3 regions of the Ruegeria sp. HKCCD6647-2 genome follow, and region 2 is predicted to be linked to each of the others. Evidence: riboswitches for the same ligand, from Rfam matches in the RefSeq annotation. Region 2 holds a riboswitch; each other region holds the start of a gene.
What was found. A riboswitch is a leader RNA that binds a small molecule or an ion and turns the genes downstream of it on or off. The one in region 2 is predicted to bind cobalamin.

Region 1 (4,036 bases), 140 kb from region 2:
CAGCCGCTCACCAACGCCTCGGCCTTATCTTCGACATGCATGACCTTGCCCAGACGCAAAACATCATCGAACAGCAGGTTCATACTGGCTTCGGGGCGGTCCTTGTCCAGATGCACGCAGCTTTCGGACAGGATCATCGTCTTGATGCCAAACGGCTCAAGCGTGTCCGGGGTCACGTCGCCGCCGGGCTTCATGCCGTAATACCAGCCTGCAAAGAACAGGTCGGGTTCGACCGCCACGAGGTTTTCAACAGTTGGGTATTTCGGCGCAAGCTCTGGGATGTCACCGCGCAGCGTGTCGAATTCCGGGCTGGTCTTGTACCATCCGGTGATGCCGGTAAGGCCGACGATCTTGTCCTGCAGACCCAGTGCAAAGGCCATGTCGGTCATGTTCATGTCGTGCACGACCAGGCGTTCGGGTTGCGACTCAAACACAAGCGGCTCGCCGCAATTGTCGACGGTGACCTCATGCGCGGCAGCGCCGCCAGCCATGGCTGTCATCAGCGCCACAGACCAGATGTTCTTCATTTCAGAGTTTTCCTTTTCTTAAGTAGAAACAGTGGTTTTTCGGATATCCAATGCCGGGATCACGCGCCCTTCATGGTGAAAGCACAGGTAATCGACGCCGAATGTGTCGCGAACCCGTTCAGGGGTCAGCACTTCGGCGACCGGTCCAAAACCGGTCAGCCGTGCGGATTTCATCAACGCCACATGCGTGGCAAATTCCGGGATCATCACCAGATCGTGGACGATCATGACCACCGTTATGCCCAGTTCGGCAACCAGAGACAGCATGCGCCCCTTGGCGTCGGGATCGAGGTGGTTGGTGGGTTCGTCCAGAAACAGCAAGGACGGATTCTGAGCCAGCGCGCGGGCGATATGAGCTCTTTGACGTTCGCCTCCCGACAACACTGCCATGCGTTTGTCTGCCAATGCGCCGAGGCCCGTCAGGTCCAGAATTCTGGACAGCTCTGCTGCATGCTCCTCTGCTGAACGATCTGGCCAGATCGGAATCTGGCCCAAGGCGACGTAATCTCGCAAAAACAACCTGCCATCCGGAAGCTCCTGCTGGCTGACAACGGCGATCATGCGGGCCCGCTCTTTGGCGGGCATATGTTTGAGACTACGCCCATTGACCTGAACATCGCCCAAACCAATCTCAACGGTTCCGCACAACAGGTTCAGAAGAGTTGTCTTTCCTGCCCCATTTGGGCCGGCGATTGCCAGAATCGCACCCTCGTCCAGCTCGAACGAGGCGCCTTGCAGCAGCACGTCACCGTTGAGCGCATAGTATTCGAGATCACGCGCAGCCAGAAAGGTCGAGGTCGTCATGAGGGCTCCTCCAATCGGATCCGGGGCAAGCGAGAAAGAGTTTTTGAAAATAACGGGCGCGGTCGGTCCGTGGCGTTGGTCCACCCATCCACGCTGTCGCGATATTGGTGTGCAAACTCGGCCAGCGCTTCCACCTCTTGCGGCGTTTGAATGCTGCCGAAGAGGTATTGCGCTTTGTCGACAGCCTGAAACCCGACGGTCGTTGGCTGTGCGCAGCCCGCCATGCAAGCAACGGTGCGAACAGCAAATCCCTCAGGAAGCCTGCCAGTCAGCGCGTTTCGAATAGCGTCAACTGGCAATTCCCCGCCACAAGTCGAGCATATCAGAAGGAAATGATCAGGTGTCTCTGGCATTGCCCGCTCCGCTTGTTGCCAAGCGTGGACAGAAGGTGCCGTTCAGGTAAACACGTATCGAACGTGCCATCAAAGCCTCCTTCCAGGACGCCCCGCCCCGGGTTGGTTGAACATCTGATGGCAGGTCTCCTGACTTGCGGGTCGATGCTTGGCCATCCTTCCCGGTCTCAAGGACCAGTGGCTGTTTGGCGTCGCTCGCCGCTTACAGTTGCGGGGGCAGTCACGGAATTGGCGCCAAATGGCAGACCTCACCGTATTCCCTTTTCATCCCTTGGGTGGACCATCGGGAACCATCACGCGTTTGAGTGCCCGAGAACGCAGGTTGCGTCAATATGGAACTTTTGAAAACACGATTTGCTGGGTGGGAAGTAATCTGTGAACCGCCAGGCAGCTAATCGTACTGGTGCAACATTGGAAATAGGCGATTGGACCCCTGCGCCGATCTAAGAACCGACCGGCGCAGGGTTAGTTGTCATACGAAGCTGACGCCGCTGCTGATCATTGGCAATTCCGTCACCCGCGGACCGGTCGCGGCGATGGCGTTGGCCAGTGCCGGAGCGGACGGCGGGGTGCCGGGTTCACCAACTCCGGTGGGCATTTCGGCGGAAGGTACGATATGAACTTCGATTGCGCCGATATCGCCGATTCTCAACGGCTCGAAATCGGGAAAGTTGGACTGGTCTACGACACCATCCGTCAGGGTTATTTCGTCCCGCATCACATGACCGATACCATACCCGATGCCACCTTCCATCTGTGCCTTGATCACGTCCGGGTTGACTGCAAGTCCGCAGTCGATGGCGCAGGTTACCTTCTCGATCTTCACCCCGTCATCGGCGTTGCCGGATATTTCCACGACTTCGGCCGCGTAGCTGCCAAAGCTTTTGTGAACGGCAATGCCCTGGTTGCGTCCCTCGGGCGCGTTGCCCCAGTTGCCCTTTTCCGCCGCCAATTTTAGCACACCGGCCAATCGCTTCTGATCATTGCCGCTGCCTTCCAGCAGGGCCAGGCGGAACTCAACCGGATCGCGACCTGCGGCACGGGCGGCTTCGTCCATCATGGTCTCCATGACGTAGGCCGTGTGGGTATGTCCGACCGAGCGCCACCAGAGAACAGATGTGGCCTTTGCCACATCGCTTAGACCGATGAACTGCCCCGGGATTTGATAGGGGTTCTCGGTCACGCCTTCGACCGAGCTGTGGTCCACGCCGTTGTGCACGATCAGGCTTTCGAACGCGGTGCCTTTCATGATCGACTGGGCGGCGATGCGGTGATCCCAGCCGGCGATGTTTCCATTTGCGTCCAGACCCACACGCACTTTATGCGCCACGGCGGGGCGGTAGTACCCACCGGTGATGTCATCCTCACGCGACCAGACCAGTTTTACGGGTCGCGAGCGGTCGGTAATCGCAAAGGCAAGCGCGGCTTCGACCTGATAGTCCGCTGTTGGTGTTGCGCGCCGCCCAAATGAGCCGCCTGCGAACACCGTGTTGATACGGATCATTTCCATTGGCAACTGAAAGATCTCGGCAAGTGCGAAATGCGGTCCGGTCGGCATCTGGGCCCCGTCATGCAGGGTGATGCCGCCGTCTTCGTTGGCTTCGATGGTACAGGTCAACGGTTCCATCGGAGCGTGTGCCAGCAGGGGGAAATAGAAGGTCTGCTCGACGACATTGTCTGCACCGTCAATCAACGCTGCTGTGGTTGTTTGGTCCGCACCTGTAACGTTGTACTCGGGATCACTGTTAACCGCGGCCAATAGCTGTTCGCGGATTTCGCCCGAGTCGCGGTTCTCGGCATTGGAGAAATCCCAATCAACGGTTATTGCCTCGCGTGCCTGAAAAGCGGCCCAGGTGGTTTCGGCGTAAACGGCAACGCCTGCCTTGTTGGGCAGGACTGCGGAACGGATGTAACCTTTGATTTCTCTGGCCGCCCCCTCGTCAAACCCGGAAGCGAGGCCGCCCATGCACGGACTACGGGCGATGACGACAACCATCTGATCCGGCAGGTGCAGATCCATCGCGTAAATCGCAGTGCCATTGATCTTGGGAGGAGAATCCTTGCGTCTGACCGCAGCATTGCCGATCAGACGAAACTCGCTGGGGTCTTTCAGGCGCGGCTCGGCCGGGGGGTCGATTTTCGCCGCAGCGGCTACAAATTCCGCAATGGGTGCCTGCCGCCCCACACCTAAGATGATGCCGTTTTCGATCGTCAACGAATTGGAGTCAGCGCCCCAGGCTTCAGCAGCGGCCCGGAGCAGCATGTCGCGCGCCGCAGCGCCGGCTTGGCGGTACTGCATGAATGAATTGGCCATTGCGGTGGACCCGCCGGTGCCCTGAAACTGTCCAAACG
Region 2 (4,036 bases):
TAGGACCAATAGGGCACGCCACCGATCAAGCGGATCAGGATGCCCTTGGCCCCCTCCAGCGTTTGATCCACATAGGTGTCGACCGACAACGGGTGTTTCAGCGCCGTCAGATTGGCCAGCCGCAGGGTGGGCATCCGCCCCTCCGGCCCGCCCCCGCGATGCCAACCCGCCGCAAAAGCGCCAAGGTCGCTGTCGGAAAAGGACAGCACCACCAGATCCGCCGGGCTCTGGCCCAGATCGGTTGGGGTCTCGGTTTCTTCTAACCCGTGGCTTTCGCGGAAGACGACGTGCATGTGTGGTTACTCGGCGGCCTCGGCAACTCCCACGAGGATATCGCGGATTGCGGCCTCTTTGATGTCGTCATGCTCGGCAATGACCACCAGTCGCGAGCGGCGCTCTTCGCCGGGTTCCCATGGGCGGTCGTACTGGTGGCGCACGCGGGCACCGACAGCCTGCACCAGCAGGCGCATGGGTTTGCCCTGGACGGCGGCATAGCCTTTGACGCGCAGGATATTCAGTTCGTTGGCCAGACGTTCGATATTGGCGACCAGTTCCGCCGGGTCGGTCTGTTCCGGCAGCTCGACGATGATGCTTTCGAAATCGTCATGCTCGTGATCGTGGTGGCCGTCGTGATGCGAGGGACGGGCATCCATGTCATCCTCGGCTGCGGCTTCCAGACCCAGAACAACGCGTACGTCCACGACGCCTTCGGCCACTTCGACCACGGGCAAGGGGCGTGGGGCCTCGGCCGCGATGATCTCTTTGGCCTTGGCGACGCCTTCCGGGCCGGCCAGGTCGGGCTTGGTCAACAGAATGATGTCTGCACATGAGATCTGATCCTCGAACACCTCGGACAGGGGTGTTTCGTGGTCGATCGAGTCATCGGCCAGACGCTGCGCGTCCACCGCTTCGACATTTGGCGCAAAACGCCCAGCGGCGACGGCCTCGGCATCGGCCAGAGCGATCACGCCGTCGACGGTGATCTTGGACCGGATATCGGGCCAATCGAACGCCTTCAGCAGCGGTTTCGGCAGGGCGAGGCCGGAAGTTTCGATCAGGATGTGATCGGGGCGCGGCTCCAGTGCCATTAGTGCTTCGATGGTCGGAATGAAATCGTCAGCCACGGTGCAGCAGATGCAGCCATTGGCCAGTTCCATGATGTTTTCCGCCGGGCAATCCGGAATTGCGCAGGACTTCAGGATGTCACCATCGACGCCAACATCGCCGAACTCATTGACCACAACGGCCAGACGCTTGCCCTGCGGGTTCTGCATCAGGTGGCGCACAAGCGTGGTTTTGCCCGAGCCCAGAAAGCCGGTGATCACGGTGACGGGAAGTTTCTCAAGAGTGCTCATTCTCAGGCTCCAATCGGGGGGATGCGCGAGGCGCAGTTTTTGCGGAAATGCTCGGGGCGCTCGCGCCATTTGACCAGGCCGTCTTCGGTGGCCAGATACTTGGTCGCGCCGTCGACGATGACGTCGACATGATCGGTTTCGTTCAGGTTTTCATAGACGAAGGTCCAGCGATCCGGTCCACCGCGCAACACGATTGAGCATCCCTGATCGCAGTTCGACAGACACTCGACCGGTTTCAGGGTAATGCCCTCGGGCAGGTTGGCCCTTTCCAGCGCCTTGTGCAGAAGGGTGCCGGGCCGTTCCGCGTCGTCTTCAATCGGCAACCCACGGCGGCACGTAGTGCAGACCAGCAGCTCGACTGGCGCCGTCTCTGTCATGTCTCTCATCCCCCCAAATCCTCTTCGCGGGGGACGGGGTTTCATGCGGGCCACGTGTGCGACATGGGCCCGACACCGGAACACCCCGCCCGGTTTCAACTTCGGGTGCTGGCAGGTCTCCCGGCTTGCGGATGTCAGAACGGTTGTTCTGTCGGATGTCCCGCCTTCCCGGCCTTGCGGGCCAGTGGCTTTGGGCACCCTCTCCGGTCACGGTCGCGGGGGCGGCTGCGTTTGACGGATAACCGCTGACGCATTCCCTTTTCATCCAAAAATGGACACCAACGGATGCGACATGCGGCACCGGTGGGCGCCTTGTCAAGCGAGTCGCACACTTCTTGTGCCTCAGGGGGTGAAAAGCGACCTGCCGGCGTCGCTGGGCGGCATGACGTATTGTGACGGGCCATGGTGCCATGGATCGCAGAATGCGAACAGGGAGCACAATAATATGAAAGTGGGTTTCATCGGACTGGGAAATGTAGGCGGCAAGCTTTCGGGTTCATTGCTGCGCAACGGTATTGATCTGACCGTGCATGACCTGAACCCGGATTTGGTTGCGGAGTTTGTGGCCAAAGGCGCGAAGGCCGCGGAAGGACCGGCCCAGCTGATGCGCGACTGTGATGCGGTGATTACCTGCCTGCCATCGCCTGCGGCGTCGGACGCTGTCATGCAGGAGATGCTGCCCGAGGTCGGACCCGGCAAGATCTGGATGGAGATGTCCACCACCGACGAGGCCGAGGTGAAACGTCTGGGTGCAATGGTCATCGAACGTGGAGGTAAGGCGGTCGACTGTCCGGTCTCGGGGGGATGCCACAGGGCGGCAACTGGCAATATCTCGATTTTTGCAGGTTGTGATCGCGAAACGTTCGAACAGATATTGCCGTTTCTGACAACGATGGGGCGGCGTGTTCTGCATACCGGCGAACTGGGCTCGGCCTCGGTATTGAAGGTGCTGACCAACTATCTGGCCACGGCCAACCTGATCACGTGCGCCGAAGCGCTGGTTACGGCCAAGGCGGCCGGGATGGACTTGGGCACGACCTATGAGGCGATCAAGATTTCTTCGGGGACGTCGTTCGTCCACGAAACCGAAAGTCAGGTCATCCTGAATGGCTCGCGCGATATTTCTTTCACGATGGACCTTGTGAAAAAGGATATCGGCCTGTTTCAGGAAGTGGCCGACCGTGCCGGGGTTCCGTTGGAAATCAATCCGGTATTGATCAAGATATTCGAGGACGGAATCGCCCGTTTTGGGGAGCGTGAACTGTCCCCCAACATTATCAAACGTCTGGAAGAGGCCACAGGGCTGGACATCCGTGCGCCCGGCTTCCCACCGGAGATGTTGGACGACGAACCCGAAGAGCCCGGATACGAGGTTATCCCGCAGAACCGGGCGGCGGGATAACAGGACGACTTTGATCGGATGCCTGCCTAAACTGCGCTATCGAAGGTAGGCATACCAAAAAATACTGCTGATGCACCCTTGGCACACAATGCGTTACTTGGCGCTTGGCCCCAGACGTAATTGATCTGATTTCTGGATTTTCGGAAATCGGCGTACTCTGTGATTTAAGTCGTTTTATTGTCTGCGGATTTTTAGGGGTGGCATAAATGCGGGTTCTCTTCAAGCAAGCGTTGGTAATATTCTGGTTGCTGTGGTGGGCCTTCGCTTTTCTGACTGATTTCATTGGCGGTTTGGAACTGTTGGGCGTGACCTCGACACCGTGGTTTGACGGTCACAACTATCCGTTCCTGAAAAAGACGCTTGAACAATTCGGAGCGTCCACGGCCGTAGATGTCACTCTGTTTGTTGGCATTATTATCTGGCTGCTATTGTCGACCTTGTTGTTCGCCGTCGCGGCAATAACGCCCTACTCAAAAAAGGATCTGTGGCTCAAACGGGTCGACGCTGCGTTTATTGTCTCGCTGGGCCTGTGGCTTGCGTTCTTTCTGTCTGATCAAACAGTTATGAACTTTGATCTTGAAGAGAACCATATGGTTCAGGGGGGCTTTCAGCTTTTGTGTTACCTGACCATTTATCTGTTGCCCGATTGAATGCGCAGAGATCGGGGCGTGATCCGTGTTGAAACGGTTTCTTCGCTGCAAGGTTGTTCAGATTTGCGCACGGATAGTTCAGGGAGAAAGTGATCCGGGCCAAGCTCTCAGATGCAATTGCACTTGAAAGGAAAATGCGACTGGCAAAGCGGATATAGTAAACGGCCGGGGCGGGTGGCTGAGTGGATGGAGGCGAGTACCGGACCCGCTACCATTTTTCTAAGCCATTGGTAGGCCTGAATAATCGGGTGC
Region 3 (4,036 bases), on a different contig from region 2:
ATGGGCGGCGGAGGCACGTCTTGCAGGCGTTTCAGCAGTTCCTGCGGACTTGGCAAATCCGCGACATGGGTCAGGCGGATAACTGCCATTTCCGCGGCCATCATGGCGTTTGGCGCGGCGGAGACTTCTTCCAGTGCCTTCAGCAGCATCTGCCACATCCGCGTGAGGACACGCATCGGCAGGGCCTCTGCCATCTGCTGGCCACGCGCGCGTTCATCGGGAGAAACCGTCGGGTCTTCGGCAGCGTCGGGTGTGATCTTGACGACCGACACCCAGTGGGTGATCTCGGCCAGATCGCGCAGAACGGCCAACGGATCCGCACCTTCGGCATATTGAGCGCCCAACTCGGTCAGGGCGCCCGCCGCATCCCCACGCAGGATCATGTCCATCAAGTCCAATACCCGGCCCCGATCGGCAAGCCCCAGCATGGCGCGGACCTGATCGGCGCTGGTTTCTCCTGCTCCATGGGAAATGGCCTGATCCAGCAGTGAGGTTGCGTCGCGTGCGGACCCTTCCGCAGCGCGGGTGATCAGGGCCAGCGCGTCCTCGGCAATCTGCGCACCTTCTGAATCCGCGATCTTACGCAAAAGGCCGATCATGTCTTCGGGTTCGATCCGGCGCAGATCAAATCGCTGGCACCGGGACAGAACCGTCACCGGAACCTTGCGAATCTCGGTTGTGGCGAAGATGAACTTCACATGCTCGGGCGGTTCTTCCAGCGTCTTGAGCAGCGCGTTGAACGCGCTGGTCGACAGCATGTGAACCTCGTCGATGATATAGATTTTGTAGCGGGCTGAAGCCGCGCGGTAGCGGACGCTGTCGATGATCTCGCGGATGTCGTTGACACCGGTGCGACTGGCAGCGTCCATCTCCATCACGTCGACATGGCGGCCTGCCATGATCGCTACGCAGTGTTCGCATTTTCCGCAGGGTTCGGTCGTGGGGCCGCCATTTCCGTCAGGACCGATGCAGTTCATGCCTTTCGCAATGATGCGGGCGGTCGTTGTCTTACCGGTCCCGCGAATGCCGGTCATGACGAAGGCCTGCGCGATCCGGTCCGCCTCGAACGCGTTTTTGAGCGTGCGCACCATGGCATCCTGGCCAACCAGGTCTGCAAAGGTTTCCGGGCGATACTTGCGGGCGAGAACCTGATAGGCGGGGCTGGGCGTGTCGGTCATGTCTGCTCTGGCGGATTCGAGTTACGCCGCAGCGTAGAGCGCCCCGACCTCCGCGTCCACCGCAGGGCGGAACGAAATTTGTTTTGAAAGTCGCCGGGTCGGGATAGAACCTGCCGGCAAGGTGAAATTGGAAACCCGATGGCTCAGTTTGAAATCTACGACTTGCCGCTTGGCGGCGGCACGTTGGCATTGTCACCCCTTCCGGGGCGCGGTGGAGACTACGCCGCCGATCTGGACACGCTCAGAAACTGGGCGCCGGACATCGTAATCTCTATGACCTCTGCGGCCGAGTTGACGCAAGGAGGAGCTGGAAGTTTTGGCCAGGACGTCAAAAGCAATGGGGTCCGGTGGGTTCATCTGCCCATCGAGGATTTCGGATCACCACCAGCCGAAATAGTCGAGCGATGGCCGGTAGTTAGCAAGACCGTGCTGAGGACTTTGTCGCACGGAGGTCGGGTCCTGGTGCATTGTCGTGGCGGGTGTGGTCGATCCGGAATGGTGGTTCTGCGATTGATGGTGGAAAACGGTGAAGCGCCCCAGGCGGCGCTGTCCCGACTACGCGCAATTCGCCCCTGTGCCGTCGAAACTGACGGGCAGATGCGCTGGGCCGTGGGAGCCGCCCGCGCACCTTATTCGCAATAGGTCAGGCCGTTGCGAAGGCTTCCGCCTGCACCGGATGGCTGGGCGCCAGTGCTACCGCTTCCAGTAATGCGCAGGGCGGGTTGCTGATCGCCTGAGAGGGCAGGGACGTCAGCTCTGTTCCAAACATCAGCTCGGCGTAATCATCCAACCTGTCAGAACTGGTTTCGGGATCCGCGCCGCAATAAATTCTCACCTGGTCAGGTCGCGCGCGAAAGCGGGCGGAACATCCTTGCGGGCAGTGTGTCAGGTCCGAACTGCCTTCGATTTCGAACTCATTCGTGGTCGAATGCCCTGCTGCTGCAACGGCTTGAACCATGGCGCGCGCCATGCGGGCGAGCGCGGGGCAGGTTTTGCCGGTGCGCTGGCAAATGGTAGCTGTGAATTGATGTGTCTCGGTCTTCCAGATCATGCTGCGCCCTCCGCGCGTGGGACGAAGGGTGAGAGATCGGGAAAGGCTGCAAACTGCGACCAAATCCCGCCCGGACACCCCGCCCGAGTTTCGGTTTCAAGTTCTGATGGCAGGTCTCCTGACTTGCGGGTCGCTGCTTTGCCGACCTTCCCAACCTTTCGGTCAGTGGTGTTTCGGCATCGCTCTCCGCTTACAGTTGCGGGGGCAGTCGCGGACTTGGTCCCAACCGGATCAACCGGGGTGGACCGCACCGCGTTCCCTTTTCATCCCGGCCATCGTGAGAGGGCGCGGGAACCATCACCGCATCGCTAGCGGTTGCAGTGTGGCCGAGTCAAGCAGATTGGCCATTCAATGGTTCGCGAGACTTTTTCAGCGCGGTAAGTGGACGTTTGGTCACCTTAATCCGGCCTTGACTCGGAGGGGTGGATAGGGCCGATTGAGCGAGTGAACTGATCGGTTCAGTTAGGGCTGGAGAACAGATGTTGGACGCTCGGTATACGGTGATTGCCGAAGATATTCGGTTCCCTTCGGGGCCGGCCATGCTGTCGGGGCGTTTGTATTTACCGCATTCCGACCCGCAAACCGTTGTTGTGCTGAACAGCGCGACCGGGGTGCCAAGGGATTATTATCGGCATTTCGCGCAGTGGCTTGCAGCCGAACGGGGTATGGCCTGTCTGACATATGATTATCGGGATTTCGGCCATTCCCTTTCGGGCCGATTGAAGGAATCGACAGTCACAATGGCAGATTGGGCACTGGTCGATATGCCCGCGGCCCGGGCCGAGATGCGACGACGGTTTCCGAACGCGCAACACTGGACAATCGGCCACTCGGTCGGTGGAATGCTCGGTCCTTTGCAGCCGGATATCGAGATGATCGACCGAATGATCTGCGTTTGCTCGGGCTTGGTCACGTTGTCAGATCACCCGTGGCCCTATCGCGGGCTGGCCGGGTTGTTCTGGTATGGCCACGCGCCGTTGGCCGTGCATATGCTGGGCTATCTGCCCGGCAAGGCGCTTGGCTTCGGCTCGGATCTTCCGCCGCAAGTGTATTGGCAGTGGCGCAAGTGGTGCACATCACCATCCAGCTATGTGCCCGAGACCGGTTCCAGCCTGCCCGCGGTGGATTGGTCCCGGGCCGGAGGACCGGTTGATCTGTTCGCATTCACCGACGATCAAATGGTTCCGCCCAACGCGGTCTGGAGGCTGGCTGATCTTTATGGACCAGACGCCAATCGCATCCTCATCGACCCGCAGGACACTGGGCTGACCGGCATTGGTCATATCGGGGTCTTTGCGCGCCGAAGTGCGGCTGTCTGGCCCCGATTGATCGAGAAGTAAGGGACGCCGGGTCTCGGCGCCCCATCTTGTCAAAGCCCGGTGCGCGAGGGTTTGCCGCGCGTCGCATTGCGCACCATTTTCCCGAATGCCTTATCACGGGCACGGGCTTGCGCCACGGTATCGGAATTGCGCATGTCCTCTCGCCGCAATTTGCGCCATCGAACCAGCCGGTCAGGGTTCAGGGTGCCTTCGTCCACTGCGCCGAGGACGGCGCAGCCGGGTTCGGTCTGGTGTTCGCAATCGGAAAAGCGGCAGTTCTGTGCCAGCTCAACAATGTCGGAAAAGACCTCATCCACGCCATCTTTTGCGTCCAGCAACCGAAGGGCACGCATACCCGGCGTGTCGATCAGCCAGCCACCATTTCGCATCCGGTACAGGGCTCGTGCTGTTGTGGTGTGCCGACCGCGCGCGTCGTCCTCACGAATATCGGCGGTCGAGTCCTGCGATCCGGTCATGACATTCGCGAG

Region 1: linked by a shared signal. The riboswitch ahead of AC2TDJ_RS12835 (DUF1636 family protein) and the one ahead of AC2TDJ_RS12205 (DUF1636 family protein) in region 2 are both predicted to bind cobalamin.
Region 3: linked by a shared signal. The riboswitch ahead of AC2TDJ_RS08485 (hypothetical protein) and the one ahead of AC2TDJ_RS12205 (DUF1636 family protein) in region 2 are both predicted to bind cobalamin.

Annotation. Positions count from the first base shown of each region.
Region 1 is NZ_JBWVBD010000004.1:290,244-294,279, reverse strand. It holds gene AC2TDJ_RS12845 (ABC transporter substrate-binding protein) at 1-527, opposite strand, end outside; gene AC2TDJ_RS12840 (ABC transporter ATP-binding protein) at 546-1,331, opposite strand; gene AC2TDJ_RS12835 (DUF1636 family protein) at 1,328-1,684, opposite strand; cobalamin riboswitch at 1,787-1,994, opposite strand; gene AC2TDJ_RS12830 (xanthine dehydrogenase family protein molybdopterin-binding subunit) at 2,157-4,036, opposite strand, start outside.
Region 2 is NZ_JBWVBD010000004.1:150,732-154,767, reverse strand. It holds gene cobN (cobaltochelatase subunit CobN) at 1-293, opposite strand, end outside; gene cobW (cobalamin biosynthesis protein CobW) at 300-1,355, opposite strand; gene AC2TDJ_RS12205 (DUF1636 family protein) at 1,358-1,732, opposite strand; cobalamin riboswitch at 1,826-2,030, opposite strand; gene AC2TDJ_RS12200 (NAD(P)-dependent oxidoreductase) at 2,115-3,134, shown strand; gene AC2TDJ_RS12195 (hypothetical protein) at 3,341-3,784, shown strand.
Region 3 is NZ_JBWVBD010000002.1:505,261-509,296, reverse strand. It holds gene AC2TDJ_RS08495 (DNA polymerase III subunit gamma/tau) at 1-1,178, opposite strand, end outside; gene AC2TDJ_RS08490 (protein-tyrosine phosphatase family protein) at 1,317-1,820, shown strand; gene AC2TDJ_RS08485 (hypothetical protein) at 1,822-2,229, opposite strand; cobalamin riboswitch at 2,321-2,543, opposite strand; gene AC2TDJ_RS08480 (alpha/beta hydrolase family protein) at 2,709-3,569, shown strand; gene rsgA (ribosome small subunit-dependent GTPase A) at 3,599-4,036, opposite strand, start outside.